2 regions of the Cedecea sp. Ae19-4 genome follow, and region 1 is predicted to be linked to the other one. Evidence: predicted binding sites of a transcription regulator. Region 1 holds the regulator's gene; the other holds the start of a gene.

Region 1 (6,103 bases):
CAGCTCCGCAGGGAACTGCATTGACTGCATGATGTGTTCGATCATGCTGCATTTACGACCAGTATTCGTATTGGTGATCACCCAGTATGGGGTGCCCGGAACATGTTTCGGCTTGGTTTGATTGCCGTTTGCCAGCAGAGTTTGCTCATCGCCAGCAAAATAGACGCGGGTGCGGCCATGCAGCGATTCAGTGGCTTCGCCAAAGGTTTTTGCATCCAGCATATACAGCGTGGACAGCACCATCATAAAGCGGTTTACGGCTTTATTCTGGGCAGCGTACTCGTCGGAAAGCAGCAGCTCACGAACGGCACGCACGCGATTACGAGCGGTGTTCGCAGGTTTTTCTTCAACAACGGGAGCCGCAGCGCGCTCAGGCGCAGCGGGCGTAGAAGTGGCTGCTGGTGTTTGCCCGGCGGTAAATTTAAGCATACGCCGTAAAATGTCTGACGCGCTCTCGCCGATGTGTTTAGTCTGGCTGGCAATATAGCGGTAAAGCTCGTCATCAACTTCGATTGTTTTCATCTTAATCCAGTGCGATATCTTTTCTGAATACAAGTCGTTGGGATTATAGGGTCAAATCCCAACAGCGAACAGGAGAGGCGACTCAAAGTCAGAGTAAACTGAATATTTGCCGCACGCCCGCGAGAATGCCAACATGATACCCTAACCAAACGAACCAAAATAAAGAACTTTGCCATGAAATTAAATGCTCGCCTGCAAACTGCGCAACAATTGAATAGCAATTCCCCTATCGTACTGATCCACGGCCTGTTCGGCAGCCTGGATAACCTGGGTGTCCTGGCACGTGATCTGGGTAAAGATCATGCGTTGCTGCAGATCGATCTGCGCAATCACGGGCTGTCACCGCGCAGTGATGATATGAGCTATGCCGCAATGGCCGGGGACGTTCTGGACACGCTGGACGAATACGGCATCGAGAAGGCCACATTTATTGGCCATTCCATGGGCGGCAAAGTGGTGATGGCGCTTACCGCAATAGCCCCTCAGCGTATTGATAAGATTGTGATGATAGATATTGCGCCGGTTAACTATCAGGTTCGCCGTCACGACGAAATTTTCGCGGCTATTCGCGCGGTCACCGAAGCGGGCGTAAAAACTCGCCAGCAGGCGGCGCAAATCATGCGCGACCACGTAGCTGAGGAAGGCGTCATTCAGTTTCTGCTGAAATCCTTTGCTGACGGCGAGTGGAAGTTCAACGTGCCCGTGCTTTGGCAGCAATACGAAACTATCGTTGGCTGGCGGCCTGTTCCGGCCTGGCCATATCCTGCACTATTTATTCGCGGCGGGAATTCTCCATATGTTGATGAAAGCCACCGCGAGGCGCTGCTAAGTCAGTTCCCACAGGCCCGTGCTCACGTCATCGCTGGAGCGGGTCATTGGGTTCATGCGGAAAAACCGGATGCCGTTCTACGGGCGATCCACCGTTATATCGACGCAGAGTAGAAAAACTGATTAAAAACAGACCGACCGGGCAGCTGAAGTCGCTAACGCGTTGGCGCGAATGGCGCGCTGATGTATGATGGCGCGCTTAATTGCACCGGCACCCTGCCCCTGCAGCCAGAATTTCCTGTCAGTATTCTAATCATGGCAAAAGAACAAACGGACCGTACTACATTAGATCTGTTCGCGGACGAGCGTCGCCCCGGGCGGCCGAAAACTAATCCGCTCTCGCGCGATGAGCAATTGCGTATCAATAAGCGCAATCAGCTGAAGCGCGATAAAGTGCGTGGTTTGAAGCGGGTTGAGCTAAAACTGAACAATGAGGCGGTCGATGCCCTCAACCAGCTGGCTGACGCCCGTAACATCAGCCGCAGCGAACTGATCGAAGAGATGCTGTTCGAGCAGCTTAAAAATCTCGGGTAACGCCTTCAGCCACCCTGCGGGTTATCTGAAATCTCAAAAGGGTGAGCAAAACCATGTTGCAGACTGTGCACCCGGGCGTGATAGCTGTTTCCGCTGCTGGAGCTGTTCTGCTATGATTGCCCTATACGTGGGCATTGAACGGCCAGCATACTATTAAGTTTCAAGAGGTTATTTTACTCATGGCAATCGTAGGCATTTTTTTCGGCAGCGACACCGGTAACACCGAAAATATCGCGAAAATGATTCAAAAACAGCTCGGTAAAGACGTTGCTGAGGTGCATGACATTGCTAAAAGCAGCAAAGAAGATCTCGAAGGTTTCGACATTCTCTTGCTCGGCATCCCGACCTGGTACTACGGCGAAGCCCAGTGTGACTGGGATGACTTCTTCCCTACGCTTGAAGAAGTCGATTTCAACGGTAAACTGGTGGCGCTGTTCGGCTGCGGCGACCAGGAAGACTACGCGGAATACTTCTGTGATGCGCTGGGCACCATTCGCGACATTATCGAACCGCGCGGCGCGGCGATTGTGGGCCACTGGCCAACCGCGGGCTACCACTTTGAAGCCTCCAAAGGCCTGGCGGATGACGACAATTTTGTCGGCCTGGCCATCGATGAAGATCGCCAGCCGGAACTGACCGCTGAGCGCGTTGAGAAGTGGGTTAAACAGGTTTCTGAAGAACTGAATCTGGCGGATATCATTAACGCCTGATTTCTCTGGCGCAAATACAGCATTTGCGCCATCTTGATAGCTTTTAGCAATGAAAATAATTGCTACAAGTTTGTAACTTTCTCGTACATCCCTGTACAATGTCTTCCTGATAGCTTGGCTGATAATTACTGTAAATGGCGACGCCGCCACGATTTTTCAGCCTTATTTTGCACCATACTTGCGGTTCCCATTTAGAAGTAGCAGTTCTATAATGAGACGCATTACTCTTTACGCTCACTGCAGTTTGAGCGAATCGTTAAGCAACAGGACACTTTCCGCATGACTGACAACAATACCGCATTAAAGAAGGCCGGCTTGAAAGTCACGCTTCCTCGATTAAAAATCCTCGAAGTGCTGCAAGAGCCGGTAAATCATCACGTCAGCGCGGAAGACTTATATAAACGTCTGATCGACATGGGCGAAGAAATCGGCCTGGCGACCGTCTATCGCGTGCTGAACCAGTTTGATGATGCAGGGATCGTGACCCGCCATAATTTTGAAGGCGGCAAGTCCGTTTTTGAGTTGACCCAGCAGCATCACCACGACCACCTGATCTGCCTCGACTGCGGTAAAGTGATCGAGTTCAGCGATGATTCTATTGAATCCCGCCAGCGTGAAATTGCCACTCGCCACGGCATCCGCCTGACTAACCACAGCCTCTATCTGTACGGACACTGTGCTGAAGGTGACTGCCGCGAAGACGACACGGCCCACGATCCTAAATAAGTAATCCGCATTAACAAACGCTGCTTCGGTGGCGTTTAAAAGCAAAAACCGGCAGGTTTCCCTTGCCGGTTTTTTTATTGACTGAAAAAGGCTATCAGCTGTTATTGGCGCGAATCTCCTGCCAAATCTTATCGCAGCGTACCTTCGCGGCTTCATCATTGCCGCTCTTTCTTGCCTGGATACATTTCTGGTAATCCAGCACGTTCACCGTTTCTTTCTCAACAAACGCTTTATGCTGTTTTTCCTGGCGCAGTACGTTCAGCACGCTTTGGCAGGCTTCAATTTTATCCGGATTGCCTTCCGCCGTATTGATACAGGCGCTATAGGCCTGCTTCAGGCGTGAATCTTCCGGAGGTGCAGGAGGTTGAACGCAGGCAGACAGCGTGAATACAGCGGCGGTAATCAGCAGAATCTTTTTCATGTTCGGTTCCTTATAAAAAAACGGGCGCTTGCGCGCCCGGTTTCACATCAGAAGATGGTGAACGGAGCAATCACGATGAATTTCACGTCACGCTCATCCTGGAAGATGTTGCCGTACCCACCGCCCCAGCTTGGGATGTCGGAGTGGTTGTCGTACTGAGTGAAGTGCAGTTTGAACAGCGTGCCTTTCGCACGGCCTTCCTGTACGGTATACATGGCGTCGAGGCTGTAAGAAGACTCTTTGATCTTGTTGGAAGCGAGATCCTGGCGGTTACCGGAAGCATCAAGCGCCCATGTAGATGGTTTTGCGTCCCATGCATAAACGTAAGAAGCACCCACTGCCCAACCCGGCAGGTTCCAGTTGCTCAGGTCATACATTGCACCGAAGAACACGGCTTTTTCACCGTTGGCGTTGAAGTCAGAGCGGTTATCCCACCACACATCCAGACGACCGTTGGAAGACGCGTAGGTTGGCGTCATACGCTGCAGGAAGTAACCCTGCTGGCCTTCTGCCTTCACCATGGTCCCTTCCAGACGCAGGTCGACCTGGCCAATTTTATAGCCAAATGTCAGCGCCTGGAGCCATGCGGTGCCATCGTAGATATCATTGATGGTGTTGTTCGCGGCTTTATCACGGGTGCCGTAGAACTGGTAGCTGGTGCTCAGCGGGCTGCCTGCAACGTCGAATTTGTAGCTGGCTTTAGCAAAGTACTGATCAACAAAGCCCTGAGCCTGACCGAATGCGGCTTCCAGAATCAGATCGTTTTTGAAGTCATACTTCGCGCCGATGGAGTGCAGATAGTCAACTTTGGTCTTTTTATCGTTCTGGTAGAACTTGTCGGTTTCAAGGTGCCATGGCGCCTTGTACTCGTTAGTCCACATGTAGGAGAAGCTCAGCGCACCGGCATCACCGTAGTCAAATGCGGCTCCCGCTTCAGCCCCCTGATAAGTACCAGGCATGAAGCTCCAGTGTGGTGCTAACAGCGTTTGACCGGTTGGCTGAATGTAACCTGCGCGAGCCCAAACCGGGCCGTATTTGAATTTGGCCGCCGCTTTATAAAGGCTGATGCCACCTTTATCGCCGGAGTAGTCTTCGTCGTAGGTTTTATTTTTAGAGGAGAATGCGATTTCGTTCGGGTGACCGCTGGCGCTGTCTTCGGCCATTTCAATGGCGGTGAAAGCGGCAATATCAAAACCAAACATATCGGCCGCATAGCCAGACTGGAAGTCGAGGTTGGCGTTCCAGGTTGAGTGCGACAGGTTAGTTTTGTACTTACCGTCGGAGACGTCTTTACGGTCACGTTCACGCTGCCAGTAATAGATGCCGCCGGTCAGCGTGGAGTCATCAACAAAGCCCGCGGCGCTAGCCTGCGGAGCCACGACAAAACCTGAAAGAGCGGTAACGCTTGCAATAGCAAGAGCAAGCGCACTACGTTTGCCACTAAACGTACGCATAGTTAAATTCCTCTTTGACGTAAAAATCATCGTCTGACGTGAAAAGCGCCAATGACGAAAAAAAGTAAAATTGCCTGACGGCTAAAAGCGGTTTTTGCCTAACACACCCGCATTACTGCTGCTCATAGACTATTTTTCGCGACGCGAATTATCAATGACTTTGTATCAGAGATTTCCTGGAGTATGACAGAGAGCACATAATCTATGTGCATTTGTAACAAAATTGCGCAGCAGATTATTAACCCTGATTACGATTGATTTTAAGAATAAAACTTCATTGAGAGCGCTTTCATTATAAGCATCAGGAGATTACGGGGAAGGCATGACTTCCTGTGAGGAAATTTTCACAGAAATGTGAATGAGAATTAATTCGCATCGCGAATGTGCATATAAGGTTAATGACTGGTAATCAAAAAGAAAAAACGCCGCATTTAGCGGCGTTTTCATCAGGCAATAAACGGCAATTATTCGCCGATCTTAGCCCAGGTATCACGCAGGCCAACGGTGCGGTTAAACACCAGTTTTTCCGCCGTCGCATAGCGGCTGTCCAGGCAGAAGTAACCTTCACGCTCGAACTGATATGCCTTACTTTTTTCCGCGTTCTGCAGACTAGGCTCAGCGAAGCCCTGGCGAATGATCAGGGAATCCGCATTAATGGTAGACAGGAAGTCTTCCGCAGCCCCTGGATTCGCGACGCTAAACAAGCGGTCGTACAGACGAATTTCAACCGGCAGCGCGTGTGCCGCGCTCACCCAATGAATAACACCCTTCACCTTGCGACCGTCCGCCGGATCCTTGCTCAGGGTTTCCGGATCGTAGGTGCAGTAAAGTTCGGTGATATTACCTTCTGCGTCTTTTTCTACGCGTTCGGCTTTGATCACATAGGCATTACGCAGGCGAACTTCTTT
Region 2 (6,103 bases), 650 kb from region 1:
AGGACATTAGCCATTTCGCGGTTCCCGTCTACCATCGCTCGCTGCCCACGATGTTTTAATAGCGTGGCGCGCTTCTCTTCCGACAGCCTGGCCTCCTGCGGCTGCAACGACTGTTCATAACTTCCCACGGAGAGCGATAGCTGAGCATTTCCCTTATCAGGCCGCCAGTTTTGCGCCATTCGCAGCAGATAGCGGTCGTTCCACCACACCGATGGGCTTGAGGCGTAATAATGCTGGAAAGCGCCCGGCGAGGTCATAAACAGCCAGGTGGTGAACAGACCGCCATAGGAGTGCCCAAAAAGCGCCTGCCGCTGCGGATTGATTTTCCACTGCTTTTCGACCCAGGGCCGGAGTTCAGCGTCGATAAACCGCCAGAATTTCTGCGCCTCGCCGGGGACGCCAGGCGGATAAGTGCCCCCTGCCGGATTCGGCTCCAGCACCACTTTTTCTACCGCAGGTCGATAATCCCGCTCCCGGCGGCTGTTTTCCGGGTAGTCAATCGCCACCACCACGCCCGGCGCCAACGGGCAACGCTCACAGCTCAGGCGCTGCATCAGCGACACCGCGCCGGGGAAGACGGACTCACCGTCCAGAAGGTAAATCACCGGCCAGCCTTCTGACGGCGCTTCGCCTTCAGGCCAGGAAACCATAATTTTATACTCACCGTTTTCCGGCGAATGCAGACTGTGTACCAGCGTATTCGCCAGCGTGTAGGGCTTATCCGCAATGACCGCTGCCCCCGAGGGAGCAGCGAGTGCGATAAGCGCCATAAGCAGATAGCGCAAAAGTTCTCCTTACCAGCGATAGCTGACGGTGGCGGTTAAGGTGCGGCCAATGCCGTAGAAACAGGCTGAATCCGACGCGCAGGACGCCACGTATTTCGTGTCCGACAGATTATTGACGTTGAACTGCAGGGCGGCCCCTTTTAAATCAGGGCTCACTTCTCCCAGCTCGTAACGCAGCATGGCGTCATAGAGATCCACGGCCGCCACTTTAAAGGTATTTTTCGCATCGCCATAGCTGGTCCCGATGTAGCGAACCCCGACACCTGCCGTCAGGTTTTTCAGCAGGCCTTCAGGAATAGTGTAACTGCCCCACGCCGACGCCATATGTGTTGGAACACGCGCGGGCGTTTTTCCTTCGGTGCCCGCCACGGTGGTGCTCACGGTTTCCGCATCCGTCCAGGTGTAAGAGCCTATCAGGTTGAGGCTGTTAAACAGCGTGGAATGCACCTCCGCCTCCAGCCCTTTAGAACGAATTTCACCGGCGTTTTCAAACCAACCCAGCGCGCTGTTGTAGGTCCCAACGTTTGTCTGGCGGAGATCGAACAGCGCCAGCGTCATGAAGGTCTCTTTCAGCGGCTGATACTTCAGGCCCACTTCGGTCTGCTTGCCCAGGCTTGGGTCGAACGGCGCAGCGCCTGGCGCACGGTTGGTCTGCAGATTGGGTTCAAACGAGGTGCTGTAGCTGATATACGGCGACAGGCCGAAATCAAAGGCGTAAAGCAGCCCCGTACGCCAGGTGAACTTGCTGTCATTCTGCTGCGTCGTTTTACTTTTTAACCTGTCCGTCGTGCGCACTTCGGCCCAATCATAACGCCCGGAAAGCAGCAGTTGCCAGTTGTTCCAGCTGAGCTGATCCTGCAGGTACACGCCCGTCTGGTCGAGATTCTGCTGGTCGTCGTTCACCGCACTGAAGGTGCTTTCGTCCACATTGAGGCCATATACCGGATTCGGCCAGTACAGATCGTATTTCGCCCCGGTGCCGCGGCTGAGCTGCTGCCGGTCATGGTTAGACTTGTAATCCAGGCCGCCTAACAGCGTATGCCCCAGCGCGCCGGTATCAAACTGCGCCTCAAGCTGGTTATCCACGCCAAACTCATCGGTATCACGCGTTTCTCGCTGCGCACGGCGCGAAAGTAGCGTCTCGCTTTTTGAGGTGGAATACACGAGGTAACGGTACTTCTGTTTGATGCTGGCGTAACGGGCGTTCTGGCGGAAGGTGAAGATATCGTTGAAGCTGTGCTCGAACTCATAGCCCACCATCGTTTGCTCGCGCCACGACTGGTCGTAATTGGGATCGCTAACGTTAAAGTCCAGCGGGATATACCCCGCCGTGGTTTCCGTCACCAGGCCTGCGGCAGGCAGGAAGTTACGATAGCCCGCCTTCGGGTCTTTCTGGTAGCTGGTCAGTAAAGTAAAACGAGTCTGCTCGTTGGGATACCAGAGCAGCGCCGGCGCAATCGCCAGGCGCTGCTCTTTGTAATCGGCCACCTGGCTGTGCTGCGTGCGTGCGATGCCGTTCAGGCGATAAAGCACCCGATTATCGTCGCTTAGCGAGCCGCCAAAATCAAAAGCCCCCTCGGCCAGATGCTGGTTGCCTGAGCGGAACTGCACTTCATGTATCGCTTCCCTTGTCGGCCGCTTGCTGGTCATGCTGATAAGCCCGCCGGGGTTCACCTGGCCGAACAACACGGATGCCGGGCCGCGCACCAGCTCCACGCGCTCAAGCAGCCACGGGTCAAACGTCCCGGTCTGGGAAGACGCTGTTGCGCCGTAGCTCAGTCCATCAAGATATTTTGGGACATAGCTGAAGCCGCGCACAAACACCTCATCGTTGCGGTTCGAACTGCCCCGATACTCCGTCAGCACCCCGGCCGAATAGCGCAAAGCCTGCGACACGGAGGTAACATCCTGCGCGTTCATTTGGTCGCGGGTAATCACCGAAACCGACTGCGGCGTTTGGAGCAAATCAGCCGCGGTTTTCGTTGCAGACAGCGTTTTGGTAGCCACCATCCCCTTCAGCGGCGCAGAAGGATCCTCGCTAACGGAGCCGGTGACAACCAGAGTTTCCTCGCTGCCCTGCCGCTCCTGCGCCTGAACGCCGTTTCCCATCCCCAGGGCACTGAATCCCATCAGCCAAAGGCCGCAGGTTACCTTATTATTTTTAAAGTGCATGACCGTAACATCCCATGTGATTAGGTGAATTAAGTTCGCCTTTCTCTCCTGTTACGTTTTGTCGTAAAACGCAACGACTCGCAATGTTATTGCAAATCAATCTCATTTGCATTAGCGTGTGTGCACTTTTTTATCAGGAATGATAAACACGATGAGAGCCGCGTGGAGCGCATTAATGTTGGGACTTTGTTCAGCGTCGGCGGTGGCCGCGACCTGTACTTTTACCGGCAGCCAGGGTGAGCAGGATGGGAAGTTCGACGCCAGCGGCGAAATCTGCTTTGCCCTTCCGGCGCTGGGTGAAAATTACGCCAACGTCCGGTTGAGCGGCGTAACCGACGCCAGCCTGGTAGACAGCAAAGGCAGGCTCTGGCGTTCGCTGGTGGAAAATGGGCCGGTGGATGGCCAGCACAATCCGCTTTTTGCCCTGCCCGTCGGTCAGCCTTCTACGCTGGTGCTTCGCGGTGAGCCCGGCAGGCGCTGGCTGTTTCGCTGGCAGATCCGTGAAACCGTGCCGCTCAAGCGTAACGACGAACAATCCCCGGAAAGCCCGGCACTGCTGGCGCTTGAGCAGGCTTTGAGCCACGGCGCAAGTACGGAAGCTTTCTGGCAGGAAAGGCGCGAGCAGGGCACGCCGCTGGTTGAGCCCATCGATGCCAGCCGCAAACGCGTGACGTTCCTGTGGCGAGGCGCACAGGGCAACGTGTTCGTGCTCGGTTCACCGGCCGGTGACCATGACCCGATGTTCCGCCTCGGGCAGTCCGACGTCTGGTATCGCAGCTATGTGGTACCGGCTGATACGCTAATGCAGTACAAACTTGCCCCCGACGTTCCCCTTGTGGAAGGCACCGCGCGCGACCAGCGCCGGGCGATTCTGGTGTCGGCCCAGACTGACCCGCTTAACCCGCAATTCAGCCCCGCAGGCAAAGGCGACCGCTGGAATCGTTTCTCGCTTTTGGACCTGACCGCCCACCGCTATTTTACCCCGCAGGCAACCGCCGAGCCGATTAGGCAGGGCTCCCTGGTTCGCTATCAGGTAGAAAGCAAAAAGCTGGCTAACCGTCGGGAAGTGGCCGTCTACCGGCCACGCGGGGGGCAGCCCGCCCGCTGGACGCTAATGCTGTTCGATGGCCGTATGTACCAGGACCGTTATCATCTCGCCAATGTGCTGGACGGCCTGATAGCCCGTCATGCCCTGCCGCCGGTTAACGCCGTGTTTATCGACAGCCTGGACGGCGAACGACGTGAAAAAGAGCTGCCGCCCAATCCTAATTTCGCTGATTTTATGGCCGAAGAGTTAGTGCCGTGGCTGCACCGCCAGGGCATCACCACCCCGGCACAAAAAACCATCGTGGCAGGCTCCAGCTACGGCGGCCTGGCTTCAGCCTGGGTGGCGCTTCGCCATCCCGAAGCGTTTGGCAACGTGCTGAGTTTGTCCGGCTCTTACTGGTGGGCACCCGAGGGCGAAGCGCCGGGCTGGCTTACCCGTCAGTATCAGGCATCCCCGCGCTTGCCGGTGCGATTTTGGCTGCAGGCGGGACGCTTTGAAAGCAAAGGCGCAGACGGCGGTATTTACCGTAATACGCAACAGCTTGAAGCCGTGCTGCGTGAAAAGGGCTACGAGGTGAGCTTTAACCCCTGGTCGAGCGGGCATGATTATGCGGCGTGGTGCGAGGCCATTATTACCGGCATGAAGGAATTGATTAAGCGGGGATAAGTGTCGGCCCGGTGGCCTGCCCCGCATAAGGCAGGCTCCGGGCCTGATCCCCTCTCTTTATTGCAGAGAAGGGTTGAACGTTACTTATTCAGTTCAGCAAGGCTGAGCCAGGTTTGCACCACGGTGTCCGGGTTCAGGGACAGGCTGTCAATCCCCTCTTCCATCAGCCAGGCGGCAAAGTCTTCGTGATCGGACGGCCCCTGCCCACAGATCCCGACGTATTTACCCTGTTTCTTGGCCGCTTTAATCGCCATCGACAGCAGCGCTTTCACCGCGTCGTTACGCTCGTCAAACAGTTCAGACACCACACCAGAGTCGCGATCCAGGCCCAGCGCAAGCTGCGTCATATCGTTCGAGCCAATGGAGAAGCCGTCAAAGTATTGCAGGAACTCGTCCGCCAGCAGGGCGTTGGACGGGATCTCGCACATCATGATGATCTTCAGCCCGTTCTCACCGCGCTTCAGGCCCTGACGTTCCAGTTCCTCAACCACCGCTTTTGCCTGGGCAACGGTACGCACAAACGGCACCATCACTTCGACGTTGGTCAGGCCCATTTCATTACGCACGCGCTTCATGGCCGCGCATTCCAGCGCGAAGCAGTCGCGGAAGCTGTCTGCTACGTAGCGACCTGCCCCACGGAAGCCCAGCATTGGGTTCTCTTCTTCCGGCTCATAACGCTCGCCGCCCACCAGGTTGGCGTATTCGTTAGATTTGAAGTCAGACAGACGCACAATCACGCGCTTCGGCCAGAACGCCGCGCCTAAAGTCGCGATCCCTTCGGTCAGGCGACCCACGTAAAACTCAACCGGATCGTCATAACCTTTCATCATCGTGCGGATTTCCGCCTGCAGCGCGGGCTCCTGCTGGTCGAACTCCAGCAGCGCGCGCGGGTGCACGCCAATCATGCGGTTGATGATAAATTCCAGACGCGCCAGGCCAACGCCTTCGTTCGGCAGGCAGGCGAAGTCAAACGCACGATCCGGGTTGCCAACGTTCATCATGATCTTCAGCGGCAGATCCGGCATGGCATCAACCGTGGAGCTTTTCACGGTGAAGTCGAGGATCTCCGCGTAAACGTAGCCGGTGTCGCCTTCGGCGCAGGAAACGGTCACGTTCTGGCCGTCTTTCATGCGCTCGGTGGCATCGCCACAGCCCACAACGGCTGGAATACCAAGCTCACGTGCGATGATGGCCGCGTGGCAGGTACGCCCGCCGCGGTTGGTGACAATCGCCGCCGCTTTTTTCATGATCGGTTCCCAGTCCGGGTCGGTCATGTCAGTGACCAGCACGTCGCCCGGCTGGATGCGGTTCATTTCGCTGATGTCGTGGATCACTTTTACCGGACCCGCGCCGATGCGGTGACCAATCGCGCGGCCTTCCGCCACGATCTGCCCCTGCGCGTGCAGCTGGTAGCGTTCCATCACCTGGCCCT

What was found. The regulator Fur, encoded in region 1, represses iron uptake genes when iron is present. The targets are predictions, from matches to a motif close to ATAATAATGAGAACNACTATCAA.
Region 2: the regulator Fur is predicted to act here: its motif matches at 3,047-3,069, upstream of AAIE02_RS05245 (TonB-dependent siderophore receptor).

What each region holds. Positions count from the first base shown of each region.
Region 1 covers NZ_JBCHWG010000001.1:432,498-438,600, reverse strand. The annotation lists gene seqA (replication initiation negative regulator SeqA) at 1-522, opposite strand, end outside; gene ybfF (esterase) at 697-1,464, shown strand; gene ybfE (LexA regulated protein) at 1,606-1,884, shown strand; gene fldA (flavodoxin FldA) at 2,064-2,594, shown strand; gene fur (ferric iron uptake transcriptional regulator) at 2,874-3,320, shown strand; gene AAIE02_RS02005 (ChiQ/YbfN family lipoprotein) at 3,415-3,741, opposite strand; gene chiP (chitoporin ChiP) at 3,789-5,195, opposite strand; gene glnS (glutamine--tRNA ligase) at 5,660-6,103, opposite strand, start outside.
Region 2 covers NZ_JBCHWG010000001.1:1,087,376-1,093,478, reverse strand. The annotation lists gene AAIE02_RS05250 (alpha/beta hydrolase) at 1-785, opposite strand, end outside; gene AAIE02_RS05245 (TonB-dependent siderophore receptor) at 795-2,957, opposite strand; gene AAIE02_RS05240 (alpha/beta hydrolase-fold protein) at 3,109-4,671, shown strand; gene ppsA (phosphoenolpyruvate synthase) at 4,752-6,103, opposite strand, start outside.